Rhizobium sp. N324: one gene and its partner. The protein of the gene in region 1 binds, or shares a complex with, the protein of each later gene. Links are inferred from orthologs where the notes say so. Each region holds a gene or a part of one and is shown in the gene's direction. Other genes may lie near its edges.

Region 1 (16,119 bases):
GCAGGAACGAAAACAGCGTCAGCAGAATGGCCCAGTTGCGGCCTTCCGTGTGTTCATCGCCGTCATCCTCATCAGGGGCCTGCTGACGAATGTCACGGTAGGCCGGCTTGAGAATCTCCCCAAGCATATCGGGACGGTCCGGCGGCGCGTCGCTCGGGCGGCCATACCCCTTGCCGGCGTGGCTGTCCTTGCTCATGAAATTCTCCACGCCCACGACTCACCATCTATGGTTTTATTTATATCAATATTTCGGTATTTGTTAATATAGACTTCCGTAAGGGGAGCCCGGACGAGCAACAAAAAAACGCCCCGTCTTCTTGAACTGGCAGTTCAAGAAGACGGGGCGGCTCAGATTGCCCGGACGAGAAAAGGCTTAAGCTTCTTCTTTCGGCCGCTCGATGCGGATGACCTGCGGTTCGCCGAAGAGATACCCTTCCGACTTGATCGAGGCGACGGCCCTGCGCACCGACTCTTCCATCGTCGCGTGGGTGACGAGAATGATCGTCTGGTGGTGCGACGGCGCCAGATGCTGCTTGGAGCGCTGGACGATCGATTCCAGCGAGATGTTGTTTTCGGCCATGCGGGTGGCAACGCTGGCAAAGACGCCAGTGCGGTCGAGGACGGTGAGGCGGATGAAATAACCGCCCTCGTGGCTCTGCATCTGCGCCTTGCGATAGGGCTCCAGCGCCTTTGCGGGATGGCCGAGCACCGGCACGCGCTGAGCGCCCGGCTGGCTTTTGGCGATATCGGCGATATCGCCGAGCACCGACGAGGCCGTGGCATTGCCGCCGGCGCCGGGGCCGACCATCAGCAGTTCGCCAAGCACGTCGGATTCGATCGCCACTGCATTGGTGACGCCGTCGACCTGGGCGATGACCGAATCGACTGGCACCATGGTCGGATGCACGCGCTGCTCGATGCCGGTATCGGTGCGCTGGGCAACGCCCAGGAGCTTGATGCGGTAGCCGAGTTCGGCCGCGGCATGGATATCCTCAATCGAGATGTTGGTGATGCCTTCGAGATAGATGTCGTCGGCGGCGATGCGATTGCCGAAGGCGAGCGTCGTCAGGATGGAAAGCTTGTGGGCGGTATCATTGCCCTCGATATCGAAGGCAGGATCGGCCTCGGCATAACCCAGCCGCTGCGCTTGCTTCAGGCATTCGGCGAAGGACAGCCCCTCCTTCTCCATCTTGGTCAGGATGTAATTGCAGGTGCCGTTCATGATGCCGTAGATGCGCGAGACGGCATTGCCGGTCAGCGATTCGCGCAGCGCTTTGATGACGGGGATGCCGCCGGCGACCGCCGCTTCGAAGTTCAACAGCGCGCCCTTCTCCTCGGCGATCGTCGCAAGCTCGACGCCGTGATAGGCAAGCAGCGCCTTGTTGGCTGTCACCACATGGAGACCACGATGAAGTGCGGCGCGTACGGAGGTGTTGGCGGCCCCTTCGGCGCCGCCCATCAGCTCGACGAAGACGTCGATATCGCCCTTTTCGGCAAGATCTTCCGGCCGGTCGAACCAGGTCACTGTGGAAAGATCGACGCCGCGGTCTCTCGTCTTGTCACGCGCGGAGACCGCGGTGATCGTGATCGGACGCCCGCAGGTGACGGCAAGCTCGTTGCTCTTCTGCTGAATGATGCGGACTAGCGAGGCGCCAACGGTGCCCAAGCCCGCAATGCCGATTTTGAGGGCATCTGCCATGGATCGATCCTGAATGTCTGTGTGGCGGCAGCCGCGGGGCGCGGCTGCCTTAAGAGTTGGATTAACGGTGCGCGTTCAGCGAAATGACGTTGTGCATCGTTTCGTCTGCCGTCGACATGAACTTCTTGATGTTGCGCGCAGCCTGGCGGATGCGGTGTTCGTTCTCGACCAGCGCCAGACGGACGTAGTCGTCGCCCATTTCGCCGAAGCCGATACCCGGGGCAACGGCGACGTCGGCCTTCTCGACCAGCAGCTTGGAAAATTCAAGCGAACCGAGGTGACGGAACTTTTCCGGGATCTTCGCCCAGGCGAACATGGTGGCAGCCGGCGGCGGCACCTCGAAGCCAGCCTTGCCGAAGCTTTCGACCATGACGTCGCGGCGACGCTTGTAGACGTTGCGAACCTCCGCAATGTCGGAACCGTCGCCGTTCAGCGCATGGGTCGCGGCCACCTGGATCGGCGTGAAGGCGCCGTAGTCGAGATAGGACTTGACGCGGGTGAGCGCCGCGATCAGCCGCTCGTTGCCGACGGCAAAGCCCATGCGCCAGCCGGGCATGGAAAAGGTCTTCGACATCGAGGTGAATTCGACGGTCACATCCATTGCACCAGGCACTTCGAGAACCGATGGCGGCGGAGCGCCGTCAAAGTAGATCTCGGAATAGGCAAGGTCGGAAAGCACGATGATGTCATGCTTCTTGGCGAAGGCGACGACGTCCTTATAGAAATCGAGCGTCGCGACGAGGGCCGTCGGGTTCGACGGATAGTTGAGGATCAGCGCCAGGGGCTTCGGGATCGAATGCCGGACCGCCCGCTCCAGCGGCGGGAAAAAGCTTTCGTCCGGCTCCACCGACATGGAGCGGATCACGCTGCCGGCCATCAGGAAGCCGAAGGCGTGGATCGGATAGGTCGGGTTCGGGCAGAGGATCACGTCGCCGGGCGCCGTGATCGCCTGTGCCATGTTGGCGAAGCCTTCCTTGGAGCCCAAGGTGGCGACCACCTGGGTATCCGGGTTGAGCTTGACGCCGAAGCGGCGGGCATAATAGGCGGCCTGGGCGCGGCGCAGCCCCGGAATGCCCTTGGAGGAGGAATAACGGTGGGTGCGCGGATCCTGCACGACCTCGCACAGCTTGTCGACGATCGACTGGGGAGTCGGAAGGTCGGGGTTTCCCATGCCGAGGTCGATGATATCGGCGCCGCCCGCTCGCGCGCTTGCTTTCAAACGGTTGACCTGTTCGAAAACATAAGGCGGCAAACGCCGGACTTTGTGAAACTCTTCCATTTCATTCCCCATGGAAAGGCGGCTTTCGGGCCGCTGTCGAAGTTCGTTCCGTCTCCCGGCGGCTGCGACACGAACTTCAGAATCGCAACGCCGTATTCATCAGACCCAAGACACGCGGCAAATCTTTGACGGAAAAGCCGCTTAAAGCGCATTATCGGGAAAATCTTGTCTTCCGATCCGTCCGGAAGGCTTTGCGTGCAAATTGCCTGAAAGGCAAGGTCTATTTGGAGATTTCGGAGAGCGTATCAGCGCCGTGCTCGGCGGCCAGGCGGCGCATTTCGGCGGCCTTGGCCTGATATTCGGCTTCCGAGATCGTGCCGGCCTTGCGCCGGGCGGCAAGAGCGGTCAGCTGATGCTGCAGTTCGGCTGCCTGCTCGTCGCTCATCTGGACGTTGGCGGCCGTCAGCGGCGCACCGAAATTCGGGTAACCGTCCGGCGACTTCGCCAGGCCCCCTTCGACCGCATCGCCCTTGGTGGCCGGCATGACGACGGCGGTCGGCGCCGCTCGCTTGGCAGCGGCTGCGGCTTTTTCCTCCGCCGTCAGATTGCATCCGGCCAGGGTCATCGCCGCCGCCGCGCAAATCAATGCGATGCGGTTGAAGGTTGCGATGCGCCGAATGCCGTTCTTCGTCATGCCTCAAAATCCAGTTCTGACTGCGTCGACTGTTAAATTTGTCGCAGCCACAAAGCAATAGCATGAGCCGGCGCGGGTGGAACTTGTTTTCTCGTTCAATCACGATGTACAACGATTGGATAAAAAGAGTGCTGCCGCCGGAGGAAATGGTGACCGACAGCAAGCAGGAGAATGGCGGCCAGAAGAATGGCGGCAAAGCCGGTTTCGACGCGACGGATCTCGATCCCTATCTGTTGAAGGATCCCGAGACCATGGCGAAGAATTTCGCCCGGGCGCTCGAAAATCTCGGCCAGGCAGCGTCCGCCTGGCTTGCGCCGCGCGAACGCGGCGAGATCAGCGAAACCGCCGTCGATCCGATGACCGACATGGTCAAGACGCTTTCCAAGGTCACCGAATACTGGATTGCCGATCCCCGCCGCACCTTCGAGGCACAGACGCAGCTGATGTCCTCGTTCTTCGGCATCTGGATGCGCTCGATGCAGCGTATGCAGGGCGAGCCGACTCCCGCCGAGCCGGACACCCGCAAGGACAAACGCTTCTCCGACGAGGACTGGCAGAAGAACCCGTTCTTCGATTTTCTCCGCCAGGTTTATTTCGTCACATCGGACTGGGCCGAGAAGCTGGTGTCGGAGACCGACGGCCTCGACGAGCACACCAAGCACAAGGCCGGCTTCTACGTGAAGCAGATCACGGCAGCACTTTCGCCGAGCAATTTCGTCGCCACCAATCCGCAGCTCTATCGCGAGACGATCGCAACCAGCGGCGAAAACCTGGTGCGGGGAATGAAGATGCTCGCCGAGGACATCGCTGCCGGAAACGGCGATCTTCGCCTGCGCCAGACCGATATGACGAAATTCGCCGTCGGCCGCGACATGGCGCTGACGCCGGGCAAGGTGATCGCCCAGAACGACATCTGCCAGATCATCCAGTACGAGGCCTCGACCGAAACGGTGCTGAAGCGGCCGCTGCTGATCTGCCCGCCGTGGATCAACAAGTTTTATATTCTCGACCTCAATCCGCAAAAATCCTTTATCAAATGGTGCGTCGACCAGGGACAGACGGTCTTCGTCATCTCCTGGGTCAACCCGGATGCGCGCCATGCCGAGAAGGACTGGGCTGCCTATGCCCGCGAGGGCATCGATTTCGCGCTGGAGACGATCGAGAAGGCAACAGGCGAGAAGGAGGTCAACGCCGTCGGCTACTGCGTCGGCGGCACGCTTTTGGCGGCGACGCTCGCGCTGCACGCCAAGGAGAAGAACAAGCGCATCAAAACCGCGACGCTCTTCACCACCCAGGTCGATTTCACCCATGCCGGCGATCTCAAGGTCTTCGTCGACGAGGAGCAGCTTGCAGCGCTCGAAGAGCATATGAAGGCGGCCGGCTATCTCGACGGCTCGAAGATGTCGATGGCCTTCAACATGCTGCGCGCTTCCGAGCTGATCTGGCCTTATTTCGTCAACAGCTACCTCAAGGGCCAAGAGCCCCTGCCCTTCGACCTTTTGTTCTGGAACGCCGATTCGACCCGCATGGCGGCGGCAAATCATGCCTTCTACCTGCGCAACTGCTATCTCCGGAACGCGCTGACAAAGAATGAGATGATCCTCGACGGCAAGCCGGTGTCGCTGAAGGACGTGAAGATCCCGATCTATAATCTCGCCACCCGCGAGGATCACATCGCGCCCGCCAAATCGGTCTTCCTCGGCAGCCAGTTTTTCGGCGGCAAGGTGGAGTTCGTGGTCACCGGGTCGGGACATATCGCCGGCGTCGTCAACCCGCCCGACAAGAAGAAGTACCAATTCTGGACGGGCGGTCCCGCCAAGGGCGAATACGAGACCTGGATCGAGCAGGCGACCGAGACGCCGGGATCGTGGTGGCCGCATTGGCGGGCCTGGATCGAAACCCATGACGGCAGGCGTGTGCCCGCGCGCAAACCGGGCGGCGATGCGCTGAACGCGATCGAGGAAGCGCCGGGAAGTTACGTGATGGAACGCGTCTGAGAAGACTTTCCGCATCTCTTTTTGAGACATCGTGAGAAAGAGCAATCCCGCGTAAACAAATTAGAAACCATAATTCGTCATCCTTGCGAAACAGTCGGATGTCGCGAGTGGTCTAAATTCGGCCCATTTGCGCCATTACCGGCCCCGGCGAAGTTTAGTCAGTCAGTGCCGCCGGCCTGCGTAGCGAGTTTGAAAGACGAGTGTAGTATGGCGTTTGCGGTTGGGACGTTCGATGACGTCACCCCTCTTGGCGGATCTGCTTTTCGTTTGCGCAGATCTCGTGGCTTTCTTTACGGCGTCGTCGGCGCCGGATTTCTGACCTCCACATGGCTGATCGCGACCTTGGCGACAATGCATTCGGTCGCCGTGCCGGTTTCTCCGCCTGAACGTTTCACCCAGGTTGCATCGGCGCCGAAGCCCAAACCGGCGACGCCCCACGAACGACTGATCCATGTCGGCAAAGACGATCGGCTGGCGGCCTTCGATGCCAAGCCGGTCGTCGCCCTGACGGCCGACCTTGTCCAGGCGCATGCGCGCAAGACCAATGCTGCCGCCACCGGTTTGGCGGCGCTTACAAAACACAATCGGCTCGCTCCTGCCGAGCAGCCTGTGGTTGCGGCGATTGCGGACAGCGCCAAATTCCACAAGGATGATGTGGTCACACCGCCGCCCGTCGAGGTGGCTTCGGCAGAGACGGCAGAAGACGACGGCGACCGGATCATCGTTCCCTCGAAGGAGGCCGTGGCCGCCGCCGAAGTGCCCGCCCTGCTGGCGCTTGCCGATGCCGGATCCCGGCAGATCTCGCCGCCGCCGGTCGAACCATCAGCATCTCCCGTAAGAACGGCGGCAATTCCTGCCTCGGAACCCGCACCGGTGGTCGTTGCCGCTGCGGATGGCGGGCAGCCTTTCGATCTCGTGCTGACACCGGAGGAAGATTCGGTGCCGTTGCCGATGGCGCGTCCCGACGGTCTCATCGGCAAGCCGGCACCGGCCACCAAGGGTTCGCAGCGCGGCGAGCCTGCCCTTGCCTACGCCCAGCCGAACTCGCCGATCGAAGACGATCAGGACGATGCGGTGCCGCGTTACGACAAGCCGGTCTTCGCGCCGAAGCTGCGCGCCGGTGTGGCGATCTACGACATCGAAAACAGCACGGTCTATCTGCCGAACGGCGAGAGGCTGGAAGCCCATTCCGGCCTCGGCAAGATGCGCGACAACCCGCGTTACGCCAACAAGAAGATGCGCGGGCCGACGCCGCCGCACACCTACGCCCTCACCATGCGTGAAAGCCTTTTCCACGGTGTCGAGGCGTTGCGGCTGACGCCGCTCGAGGGCTCGGATGCCATCTATGACCGTGTCGGCCTGCTCGCCCACACCTACATGCTCGGCAAGAACGGCGATTCCAACGGCTGCGTCTCCTTCAAGGATTACAAGCGCTTCCTCGCCGCCTACAAGCGCGGCGACATCAGGCAGCTCGTCGTCGTGCCGCGGCTGAACAACAAGCCCTCTTCGACGCTCGCCTCGCTGTTTTCGTCGCGCAGCTAAGCGATACGAGCGCGGGCAGCCGCTCGCCCTCTTAGATCCGCTACTTCAACCAGACTGCAATCCGCTCCACTGCCTCTGCAATCTCGGCTTGCGAGCCCGCATAGGACAGACGCAGGGTGCGATGTCCCTCCAGCGGATCGAAGTCGAGACCGGGTGTTGCGGCAACGTCGATTTCCGCCAGCATGCGCTTGGCAAAACCCATGCTGTCATTGGTGAAGCGGGTGACGTCGAGATAGGCATAGAAGGCGCCGTCCATCGGCGAGGCGATCGAAACACCGATCTGCGGCAGGCGCTTCATCAGCAAATCGCGGTTGGCGGCGTAGCTCGCCTTATAAAGATCGAGTTCGGCGCCGGCGCCGAGCGCGGCCGTGGCGGCGATCTGGGAGAGTTCGGGCGGAGAGATATAGAGGCTCTGCGCCACCCGCTCGATCGGCCGCACAAGCCGTTCGGGCAGCACCATCCAGCCGATTCGCCAGCCGGTCATGCAATAATATTTGGAGAAGGAGTTGATGACGATCGCCTCGTCGGTCAGCTCAAGCGCGCTCGCCTCCTCGCCGGCAAAGGTCAGCCCGTGGTAGATTTCATCGGAAATGAAGGCGATGGAATGGGCCTCGCAGTAATCCGCAAGCGCCTTCAGCCCATCGCGGCCGGTCACCGTGCCGGTCGGATTGGCGGGGCTCGCCAGCAGCACGCCTTTCAGCGTCACGCCGCTTTGCTTCTGCGCCGCCTCGAGGCTCGCAGGCGTCAGGGTGAAGTGGGTGTCGGCGGTTACCGGCACTTCGACAACCTGCAGGCCGAGCGCATCGAGGATATTGCGATAGGCGGGATAACCGGGCCTTGCGATCGCCACCGCATCGCCGGCATCGAAGAGCGTGAGGAAAGCGAGATTGAAGCCTGCCGAGGAGCCGGTGGTGATGGCGATCCGCATGGGATCGATCTCCAGGCCATGGCGTTCCCGGTAGTGCCCGGCAAGCGCGGATTTCAACCGCGCCGTCCCCAGCGCATCGGTATAGCCGATCCGTCCTTCGGCAAGGGCTGCGCGCGCCGCTTCCAGGGCAGCGGCGGGTGCCGGATGCGAGGGCTGGCCGACGGCCATCGAGATCACCGGGTGGCCGGCTGCGCGCCGTTTCGTCGCCTCCGCCAGCACGTCCATGGCATGAAAGGGCTCGACTTCGCTGCGTTTCGATATGGAAAACAAGATCGCTTCTCGCTCGGCTTCTGCAATGACGGCCTGACAATTGCCGCAATAATCGGCTCATCACAATCCCGCGAGGGCCGCGCGGGGATGAAAATTCCTGTTTGAGCAGAACCCGACGCGCCGTACCTTGACGCGACGCATTCAAGTCCATTAACCCGGCGACGGTCATCTCGATAAAGAGACGACCCCATCGCCGTTGACGAGGATATCATGGCCTTTCTTCCGAAAACCTTCACCGCACTGGCGCTTGCCGCATCGATTGCCCTTCCGTTTCCGGCAGCCGCGCTCGACGACCAGCAGAAGAAGGAGTTCGGCGAATTCATCAAGCAATACCTGATCGAAAATCCCGAGATCATGCTCGATGTCCAGGATGCCTTGCAGAAGAAGCAGGAAGCCCAGCGGCTGGTGAAGGCCAATATGGCGATCGAAGAGAACACCGCCGACATCTTCGATTCGAAGAACGACGTCACGCTCGGCAATCCCAAGGGCGACGTCACCGTCGTCGAATTCTTCGATTATAATTGCAGCTACTGCCGTCACGCGCTTCCCGACATGCAGGCAATGCTGAAGAAGGATAAGAATGTCCGATTCGTGCTGAAGGAATTTCCGATCCTCGGCCCGGATTCGGTCGCCGCCCACAAGGTGGCCGACGCCTTCCGCAAGCTGGCGCCGGAGAAATATGCCGATTTCCACGTCGCCCTTCTCGGGACCGAAGGCCGCGCTTCCGACGAAACGGCGATCGCGGTTGCCGCCTCACTCGGCGTCAGCGAGGACAAGATCCGCGCCGAAATGGCAAAGAGCCCGAATGACGGCATCGTGCAGGCGACCTACCAGCTCGCCTCCAGTCTCGGCATCAGCGGCACGCCGTCCTATGTGATCGGCAACGAACTGGTGCCGGGCGCCGTCGGGCTCGACGATCTCGAAGCCAAGGTCAAGAATATGCGCAGCTGCGGCAAGACCGCCTGCTGAGCAGACCAGCCGCCGGACGGCTGCCCATCAAATCGCCAAAATCGAAGCGTTTCAACCATGTGGACAAATGTGGCGCGATTCCTGCTGGCCAATCCGTAAGGGCTTTCATTCAGCCGTCGCGGAGTCTATAGGTTGCCGTCGTGCATTTTACGGAACATTCGATGACGCAAACGATTTTTGTCCTGAACGGCCCCAACCTGAACATGCTGGGTAAACGAGAGCCCGGCATTTATGGCGGCAAGACGCTGAAGGACATCGAGGCGGACTGCAAGGCCGCCGGCCGCGAACTCGGCTTCGATATCGATTTCCGCCAGAGCAATCACGAAGGCGCGCTTGTGGACTGGTTCCATGAGGCCGACGAAAAGGCTGCCGGCGTTGCCATCAATGCAGGCGCCTACACGCATGCATCGGTCGCGCTGCATGATGCGATCCGCGCTATATCAATTCCCGTCATCGAGCTCCACATATCCAACGTCCATGCACGGGAAGAATTCCGCCACAAGTCGATGATCGCCCCGGCATGCAAGGGCGTGATCTGCGGCTTCGGGCCTCATAGCTACATCCTGGCGCTGCAGGCGCTGAAGAACATCACGGCATAAGAAGAAGACAGGGCAACACGATGGTTGAAAAGAAATCGGGTATCGATCAGGCACTGATCCGCGATCTCGCCAATATCCTCAACGAGACCGATCTGACGGAGATCGAGGTCGAGCAGGACGACCTGCGCATCCGCGTCTCGCGCGCCGGCACCCAGCAATATGTCCAGGCGCCGATCGCAGCGCCGGCCTATGCCGCACCCGCAGCCGCCGCTCCAACAGCAGCAACAGCAGGCGCTGCACCGGCCGCAGCTCCCGCCCGCAACCCGGCGAATGTCGTCAGTGCACCGATGGTCGGCACCGTCTATATGGCGCCGGCGCCGGGCGCGCGTGCGTTCATCGAAGTCGGCGCGACCGTCAAGGAAGGCCAGACGCTGATCATCATCGAAGCGATGAAGACGATGAACCAGATCCCCTCGCCGAAGTCGGGCAAGGTGACCGAGATCCTCGTCGATGACGGACATCCCGTCGAATACGGCCAAGCCCTCGTCGTCATCGAATAGGCCCATGCCCATGATTTCGAAAATCCTCATCGCCAATCGCGGGGAAATCGCCCTTCGCGTGCTTCGAGCCTGCAAGGAGCTCGGCATCGCCTGCGTCGTGGTTCATTCCACCGCCGACGCCGATGCCATGCATGTGCGGCTTGCCGACGAAAGCGTCTGCATCGGTCCGCCCTCCTCACGCGAGAGCTACCTCAATATCCATCAGATCGTCGCCGCCTGCGAGATCACCGGCGCCGATGCCGTGCATCCGGGCTACGGCTTTCTGTCGGAGAACGCCAAGTTCGCCGATATTCTCGAAGCCCACGGTATCACCTTCATCGGGCCGACGGCTGACCATATCCGCATTATGGGCGACAAGATCACCGCCAAGACCACGGCGCTGGAACTCGGCATTCCCGTCGTTCCGGGCTCGGACGGCGAAGTCAAAACCGAAGAGGATGCGCTGAAGACGGCGGCCGAAATCGGCTATCCGGTGCTGATCAAGGCAACGGCCGGCGGCGGCGGACGCGGCATGAAGGTCGCCAAGAGCGAGGCCGACCTGATCGAGGCCTGGTCGACGGCGCGTACCGAAGCGGCAGCCGCCTTCGGCAACGATGCCGTCTATATGGAAAAATATCTCGGCAAGCCGCGCCATATCGAAATTCAGGTGTTCGGCGACGGCGAAGGCAATGCCATCCATCTCGGCGAACGCGACTGCTCGCTGCAGCGCCGCCACCAGAAGGTCTGGGAAGAGGCGAATTCGCCGGCGCTCAACGTCGAGCAGCGCATGAAGATCGGCCAGGTCTGCGCCGACGCCATGAAGAAGCTGAAATATCGCGGCGCCGGCACGATCGAATTCCTCTACGAGAATGGCGAGTTCTATTTTATCGAAATGAACACCCGCCTGCAGGTGGAGCATCCGATCACCGAAGCCATCACCGGCATCGACCTCGTGCACGAGCAGATCCGCGTCGCCTCCGGCGGCGGTCTTTCGGTGACGCAGGACGAGGTGCATTTTTCCGGTCACGCCATCGAATGCCGCATCAATGCCGAGCACGCGCGCACCTTCGTGCCCTCGCCCGGCACGATCACGCATTTCCACGCGCCTGGCGGTCTCGGCGTGCGCATCGATTCCGGCGCCTATCAGGGCTACAAGATCCCGCCCTATTACGACAGCCTCATCGGCAAGCTGATCGTGCACGGCCGTACCCGCGTCGAATGCATGATGCGGCTGCGCCGGGCACTCGACGAATTCGTCGTCGACGGCATCAATACGACGCTGCCGCTGTTCCAGGATCTCGTCTCCAACCAGGATATCGCCAACGGCGATTACGACATCCACTGGCTGGAACACTACCTCGCCAACACACCGGCGGCATAGGGCAGGAATGGCAGGATCGCGCAGGAAGTCACCAGGCATTACCCCTGAAATCCTCCTGCGCGCCTATTCCATCGGCCTTTTCCCGATGGCCGAATCTGCCGACGACCCGGAGATTTTCTGGGTCGAACCGGAACTGCGCGGCGTACTGCCGTTCGACCATTTCCACGTGTCGAAGAGCCTTGCCAAGACGGTGCGCAGGAATCCCTTCGAGATCCGTTTCGATCACGCTTTCGACCAGGTAATTGCGGCCTGCGCGGAGGAGACATCCGGGCGCCCGAGCACCTGGATCAACAAGACGATCAGATCTCTCTACTCGACGCTGTTCGACATGGGCCATGCCCATACCGTCGAAGCCTGGGACGGCGATGAGTTGGTCGGCGGCCTCTACGGCGTCTCGCTCGGCTCAGCCTTCTTCGGCGAAAGCATGTTCTCACGCCGGACGGATGCCTCGAAGATCTGCCTCGTGCATCTGGTCGAGCGACTGCGGGAAAGAGGCTTCACGCTGCTCGATACACAATTCACCACCGAGCACCTGAAGACGTTCGGCGCGATCGACGTTGCGAAAGCCGATTATGGTGTGTTGCTTGAAGCCGCGATGGAATCGCCACACCTGAAGTTTTAAGCAGAATCGTTTCAGCCCTGCGTTGATTTTCGAGCCGATTTGAGTAGGTTTCGGAAAATGCAATGGGGGATAGAATTTTGAGACGATATTTTGCGGCGGCGATCCTTTTCGCCTTGTTCACAGGCCAGGCCGGCGCGCGACCTTACCAGGAGATGTTTCCGAACAGGACCGATTTTTCCGAAGCGGAAAAGCCGTTACTGGAGAAGCTCGATTTTCAGCAGGGGGCAATCAAGCTGCCTGAGGCAAAGGCGACGCTGAACGTGCCGCAAGGCTTCTATTATCTCAATCCCGCCGACACGAAGACGGTGCTCGTCGACATCTGGGGAAATCCCCCGCAGGCGGCGGAGGGAACGATGGGGATGATCTTCCCGGCCAAATACGCGCCGACCGATATCGAGGCCTGGGGTTCCGTCGTGCAATACAGCGCCGACGGCTATGTCTCCGACGCCGATGCCGCGACGACCAATTACGACGAACTGCTGCAGAACATCAAAAATTCCATCCGGGAAAACAACGTCGAGCGCGAGAAGCAGGGTTTTCAAAAGATCACGCTTATCGGGTGGGCCTCGACGCCGCATTACGACAAATCCGCGCATGCGATGCACTGGGCGCGCGATCTGTTGTTCGGCGATGACATGCGAGCGCCGCACACCCTGAACTATTCCGTGCGGACCCTCGGCCGCCAGGGCGTATTTGAGTTCGACTTCGTTGCCGGCCTGAATCAGTTGAAGGAGATCGAGGCGGTCATTCCGACCGTCACGACGCTCGTGCAGTTCGACACGGGAATGGCCTATACCGACTATGTCGAAGGCGACAAGATCGCGGCCTACGGCATGGCAGGAATGATCGCCGCAGGCGCCGGCGCCAAGATTGCCGCGAAAGTTGGGTTGCTGGCGCTTGCCGCCGTCTTCCTCAAAAAAGCCGGCATCCTCATCGTCGTCGTGGCTGGCGGCGCGCTTCGCTTTGCCAAGGGTCTTTTCACGAGGAACAAGACACCCACCGCATAAGGCTTGCGCGGCGCGCTAAAGCATGTCGTTGCGGCAAAGCGCGAAGCGCCTTTGCCGCGACGACATGCGTGAAACAAAGAGCTAAAGCGCAAGGAGCGAATCTGAAAGATCGCGATGTGCTTTAGCGCGCTGTCGCCTTCGTGCTGTCGGGAGCCGGGACGTCCGAACTCGTCTTGCAGTCCTTCAGCCAGACGTCGTAGATCGGATGCTCGACGGCGTTGAGGCCAGGGCTGGCGGCGAACATCCAACCCGTGAAAATGCGGCGAATCTTGCGGTCGAGAGTGATCTCATCGACCTCGACGAAACCGTCGATCTTCTGCGCTTCGGCCTGGTCGCGCGAATAACAGGCCTTCGGCGTCACCTGCAGCGCGCCGAACTGCACCGTCTCGTTGACATAGACGTCGAATGTGGTGATGCGGCCGGTGATCTTGTCGAGGCCGGAGAACACAGCTACCGGATTTTCGATGCGTGCGGCATTTGCCGCAACCGGCGGAAGCAGGGCCGAGAGCGCCAGCAGCGCCCCGGCGGCACGCAGCGCCATGTTCCGCGTGAAGAGCTTCATGTGTACCCGTCTCCAGACATTCTTCGTTCACGGCCGCGGTCAAGCGCGGCCAACCTGCGGGTAAAGGTCAATTGTGGCCAAAAGCCGGGTTTTGGATTTCCCGGTCGGGCCGTCTCAGTTGCCCGGCGTCCAGGCGTCGTAATCGCCGGTGACACGCGGACGCTCGCCCGGAACGGCGAGGGAGCCCGGCGGACGGTAGGCCTGCGGAGACCCGGTGAAGTTGGGGCGGTGCGCCTTCTGCCATTCCTTGGCGACGTAGTTTTCCTTGGAGGGCGGAACATCGGTGCGATGATGCATCCAGCCATGCCAGCCCGGCGGAATGGCGGAGGCATCGGCATAGCCCTTGTAGATCACCCAGCGCTTCGGCAGACCGTAGGAAGTCATGCCGCCTTCATAATAGACGTTGCCGAATTCATCCTCGCCGACGCGCTTGCCGAAACGCCAGGTCGCAAAACGCGTGCCCATCGTCTGACTGTTCCACCAGGTAAAGGTCTGAACCAGAAGATTCCACATGTCTTTTCCTTGCGCCCGCCAGATGCGGGCCAAACCAGAATTCGTTTCCTCGCTTATGCCGTCGCCAAGCCGAATTGTCCAGCGATTCCACCACAGCCAAAGGTCATTTCAAAGCCATCTTGAAGCCCGGATGCGAGGACGTGACACCCAGTCTTTCATCGAAGCGATGGGCATCCCTGCGGATCGCATTCGAGGTCAACGCTACCCGCTTCATACCGCGGCCTTTTGCCTCGGCAATGGCGAACTCGATCATTCCAGCGCCGATCCCCTGCCCGCGCATGTCGGCCCGCGTCTGTCACGATCTCGAGCAAGGCGGCCGCCATAGACCTAATGCCCTTCGAGCGGTTTTTCGAAGATCAGCGCCGGAATGCCGGATTGCCCGACCCCGCTATTTTCGTTGCGGCCGACCTCGGTGAAACCGTGCGCATGATAGAAGGCGATCGCGGCTGCGTTCTGCGGCTCGACTTCGAGACGCATGATCTCCGCATCCGGAAAGCAGGTTTCGAGTTCGGCGAAGAGATCGCGGCCGATGCCCTGGCGCTGCAGCGCCGGAGCGATATAGAGAAGATGCAGCATGACCGTCTTCGTCAGTTCCTGCGACATCGCCGCATAGCCCATGCCGCCGATAGTGCGGCCGTCGTCGGCAACGAGGAATTCGGCATCCTTGCGGGCCAGGCGCGCCTTTAGCGCCGCCGGCGAAAAGAGCTGCGCGGTCAGTTCGTCGACCTTTGCTCTGCCGTGGAGGCCGTCATAGGTGGCGTGAAAGCTCTCCACCAGCAGGGAGCGGACCTTCTCCAGGTCGCGCTCGCCGGCAGTGCGGACGAAATACACCGCTTATTCCTCGATGCCGAGCTTCGCCTTGACGAGCGCCTGCACGGCCTGCGGATTGGCCTTGCCGCCAGTCGCCTTCATCACCTGGCCGACAAACCATGCGGCCAACGTCGGCTTCGCCTTGACCTTCTCCACCTGATCGGGATTGGCGGCAATGATCTCGTCCACGGCCTTTTCGATGGCGCCGGTATCGGTCACCTGCTTCATGCCGCGTGCTTCGACGATCTCGGCGGGATCGCCGCCCTCGGTCAGCACGATCTCGAAGAGATCCTTGGCAATCTTGCCGGAGATGGTGCCAGCCTTGATCAGATCGATGATGGCGCCGAGCTGGGCCGGTGAAACCGGCGTCTGCTCGATGTCCTTGCCCGTGCGGTTCAGCGCGCCGAGCAGATCATTGATCACCCAGTTGGCGGCCGTCTTGCCGTCGCGGCCGGCGGCGACAGCCTCGAAATAATCGGCGATCGCCTTCTCGGAGACGAGCACCGAGGCGTCGTAGATCGACAGGCCGAGCTCGCGCACGAAGCGCTCCTTCTTGTCGTCAGGCAATTCCGGCAGGTCGGCCGCCAGCGCCGTGACGAAGGCATCGTCGAATTCAAGCGGCAGCAGGTCCGGATCGGGGAAATAACGATAATCGTGCGCATCCTCCTTGGAGCGCATCGAGCGCGTCTCGCCCTTGTTCGGGTCGAAGAGCCGCGTCTCCTGATCGATCTTGCCGCCATCCTCCAGAATGCCGATCTGACGGCGGGCTTCGTACTCGATCGCCTGGCCGATGAAGCGGATGGAGTTGACGTTCTTGATCTCGCAACG
Region 2 (2,760 bases), 2.0 Mb from region 1 along the record:
ATGGGCGGCGATCCTGATTACGACACCTCGCTCGGCATCATGAAGGCGCTGCCGGAAGCGGGCTCCGACATCATCGAGCTCGGCATGCCCTTTTCCGATCCGATGGCCGACGGCCCGGCGATCCAGCTCGCCGGCCAGCGGGCGCTGAAAGCCGGCCAGACGCTGAAGAAGACACTGCAGCTGGCGGCCGATTTCCGCAAGACCAACGACGCCACGCCGATCGTCATGATGGGCTACTACAACCCGATCTATATTTACGGCGTCGAGACCTTCCTCGACGACGCGCTCGCTGCCGGCATCGACGGCCTGATCGTCGTCGATCTGCCGCCTGAAATGGACGACGAACTCTGCATCCCGGCGATCCGCAAAGGCATCAATTTCATTCGCCTGGCGACGCCGACGACGGATGAGAAGCGCCTGCCGAAGGTTTTGAAGAACACCTCCGGCTTCGTCTATTACGTCTCGATGAACGGCATCACCGGTTCGGCGCTGCCGGATCCGTCGCTGGTCTCGGGCGCGGTCGAACGCATCAAGCAGCATACCAAGCTGCCCGTCTGCGTCGGCTTCGGCGTCAAGACGGCGGAACATGCCAAGGTCATCGGCGGTTCGGCGGACGGCGTGGTCGTCGGCACCGCCATCGTCAATCAGGTCGCCACCAGCCTGACGAGTGACGGCAAGGCAACCGCCGACACGGTTCAGGCTGTTGCCACGCTGGTGCGCGGCCTTTCCACGGGAACCCGTTCCGCGCGCCTTGTTGCTGCCGAATAGTTTGCCCACATTGGCACCAGTCAGTTAGGAGAATTCGAGTTGAACTGGATCACCAACTACGTTCGCCCGCGGATCAATTCCATGCTGGGCCGTCGCGAAGTGCCGGAGAACCTCTGGATCAAGTGCCCGGAAACCGGCGAGATGGTCTTCCACAAGGATCTGGAAGGCAACAAATGGGTCATTCCGGCCTCCGGCTATCACATGAAGATGCCGGCCAAGGCCCGCCTCGCCGATCTGTTCGACAACGGTGACTATGAATCGCTGCCGCAGCCGAAGGTCGCCCAGGACCCGCTGAAATTCCGCGATTCGAAGAAATATAGCGATCGCCTGCGCGACAGCCGCCTGAAGACCGAGCAGGAAGATACGATCCTTGCCGGGCTCGGAAAGGTGCAGGGGTTGAAACTCGTGGCGGTGGTGCACGAATTCAACTTTATCGGCGGTTCGCTCGGCATGGCCGCCGGCGAGGCGATCGTCAAGGCCTTCGAGCGTGCGACCTCGGAAAAGTGCCCGCTCGTCATGTTCCCCGCTTCCGGCGGCGCACGCATGCAGGAAGGCATCCTGTCGCTGATGCAGCTGCCGCGCACGACGGTTGCCGTCGACCTGCTGAAGGAATCCGGTCAGCCCTATATCGTCGTCCTGACCAACCCCACCACCGGCGGCGTCACGGCTTCCTATGCCATGCTCGGCGATATTCATCTGGCTGAGCCCGGCGCCGAAATCGGCTTTGCCGGCAAGCGCGTCATCGAGCAGACCTTGCGCGAAAAACTGCCCGAAGGCTTCCAGACCTCCGAATATCTGCTGGAACATGGTATGGTGGATATGGTCGTCAAACGCCACGATATCCCGGAAACGCTGGCACGCGTGCTTAAGATCCTGACGAAGAAGCCGGTTTCGGCGGCGAATACCATGAATAGCGGCGCGATCGCTCTGGCGGCGAGCGCCTGATAACCGATAGGGCGGGGTGCCGAATTGATACCCAGAGGCCAAACCGCGGTGAGTGAGGCAGCACAGGAGATCGACAAGCTCATGGGATTGCATCCCAAGGGTTTTGATCTGTCTCTCGACCGCATCATCCGTCTTCTCGATGTGCTCGGCAATCCGCACCGGAAACTGCCGCCGGTGATCCATGTCGCCGGCACAAACGGCAAGGGGTCGGTCACCGCCTTCTGCCGCGCTCTGCTCGAAGCCGGCGGCTACAGCGCTCACGTTCACACCTCGCCACATCTCGTCAATTGGCACGAGCGTTATCGCATCGGTGTGGCGGGCGGGCGCGGGCAGCTTGTCGATGACGCCGTCTTTGCCGAGGCCCTGCGGCGTGTGGCCGATGCCAATGGCGGACAGCACATCACCGTCTTCGAAATCCTGACGGCGGTCACCTTCATCCTGTTTTCCGAACAGCCGGCCGATGCCGCGATCATCGAAGTCGGCCTCGGCGGCCGCTTCGACGCCACCAATGTCATTTCCGATCCGGCCGTCTCGGTGATCATGCCCATTTCGCTGGATCATCAGCCCTATCTCGGCGACAGGGTCGAACTGATCGCCGCCGAAAAGGCCGGCATCATGAAGCCGGGGCTTCCTGTCGTCATCGGCCACCAGGAATATGACGCGGCACTCGACGTGCTGATGTCGACGGCCGAACGGCTGCATTGCCCGAGCGCCGTCTTCGGGCAGGATTTCATGGCGCATGAGGAATATGGCCGGCTCGTCTATCAGGACGAATTCGGTCTTGCCGACCTGCCGTTGCCGCGCCTTCCAGGCCGCCATCAATATGCCAATGCCGCCGCCGCCATCCGCGCCGTCAAGGCGGCGGGTTTCACCGTCACCGAGACGATGATGGAAAAGGCGATGAATTCGGTGGAATGGCCGGGCCGGCTGCAGCGCCTGGGCGAGGGCCGGCTGCTGGCGCATGCGCCCGCCGGCGCCGAGATCTGGATCGATGGCGGGCACAATCCCGGTGCCGGCGAAGTGATCGCCGAAGCCATGGCCAATTTC

What was found.
Region 2: the proteins of accB (region 1) and accD are in contact, whole or in part, in a solved structure (PDB 8UXZ), measured with the Escherichia coli proteins. The link is inferred for Rhizobium sp. N324 from one-to-one orthologs.

Annotation. Positions count from the first base shown.
Region 1 is NZ_CP013630.1:2,008,086-2,024,204, reverse strand. What follows is about bases 8,950-11,677. They hold accB (acetyl-CoA carboxylase biotin carboxyl carrier protein), read left to right. Parts: upstream 8,950-9,937; coding sequence 9,938-10,417; downstream 10,418-11,677. Other genes in these bases: accC (acetyl-CoA carboxylase biotin carboxylase subunit), read left to right, coding at 10,422-11,677; aroQ (type II 3-dehydroquinate dehydratase), read left to right, coding at 9,480-9,917; AMK05_RS09700 (DsbA family protein), read left to right, coding at 8,950-9,318. Also shown: AMK05_RS09735 (hypothetical protein), read right to left, coding at 1-196; AMK05_RS09730 (homoserine dehydrogenase), read right to left, coding at 374-1,699; AMK05_RS09725 (LL-diaminopimelate aminotransferase), read right to left, coding at 1,761-2,978; AMK05_RS09720 (hypothetical protein), read right to left, coding at 3,199-3,612; phaC (class I poly(R)-hydroxyalkanoic acid synthase), read left to right, coding at 3,759-5,609; AMK05_RS09710 (DUF2778 domain-containing protein), read left to right, coding at 5,817-7,151; AMK05_RS09705 (pyridoxal phosphate-dependent aminotransferase), read right to left, coding at 7,192-8,349; more of AMK05_RS09700, read left to right, coding at 8,560-8,949; more of accC, read left to right, coding at 11,678-11,777; aat (leucyl/phenylalanyl-tRNA--protein transferase), read left to right, coding at 11,785-12,399; AMK05_RS09675 (DUF2167 domain-containing protein), read left to right, coding at 12,477-13,406; AMK05_RS09670 (DUF2155 domain-containing protein), read right to left, coding at 13,528-13,968; AMK05_RS09665 (NADH:ubiquinone oxidoreductase subunit NDUFA12), read right to left, coding at 14,083-14,481; AMK05_RS09655 (GNAT family N-acetyltransferase), read right to left, coding at 14,809-15,312; Asp-tRNA(Asn)/Glu-tRNA(Gln) amidotransferase subunit GatB, read right to left, coding at 15,316-16,119. UniProt on the Escherichia coli protein: This protein is a component of the acetyl coenzyme A carboxylase complex; first, biotin carboxylase catalyzes the carboxylation of the carrier protein and then the transcarboxylase transfers the carboxyl group to form malonyl-CoA.
Region 2 is NZ_CP013630.1:17,848-20,607, forward strand. It holds accD (acetyl-CoA carboxylase, carboxyltransferase subunit beta), read left to right. Parts: upstream 1-807; coding sequence 808-1,713; downstream 1,714-2,760. Other genes in the region: trpA (tryptophan synthase subunit alpha), read left to right, coding at 1-768; AMK05_RS00120 (bifunctional folylpolyglutamate synthase/dihydrofolate synthase), read left to right, coding at 1,738-2,760.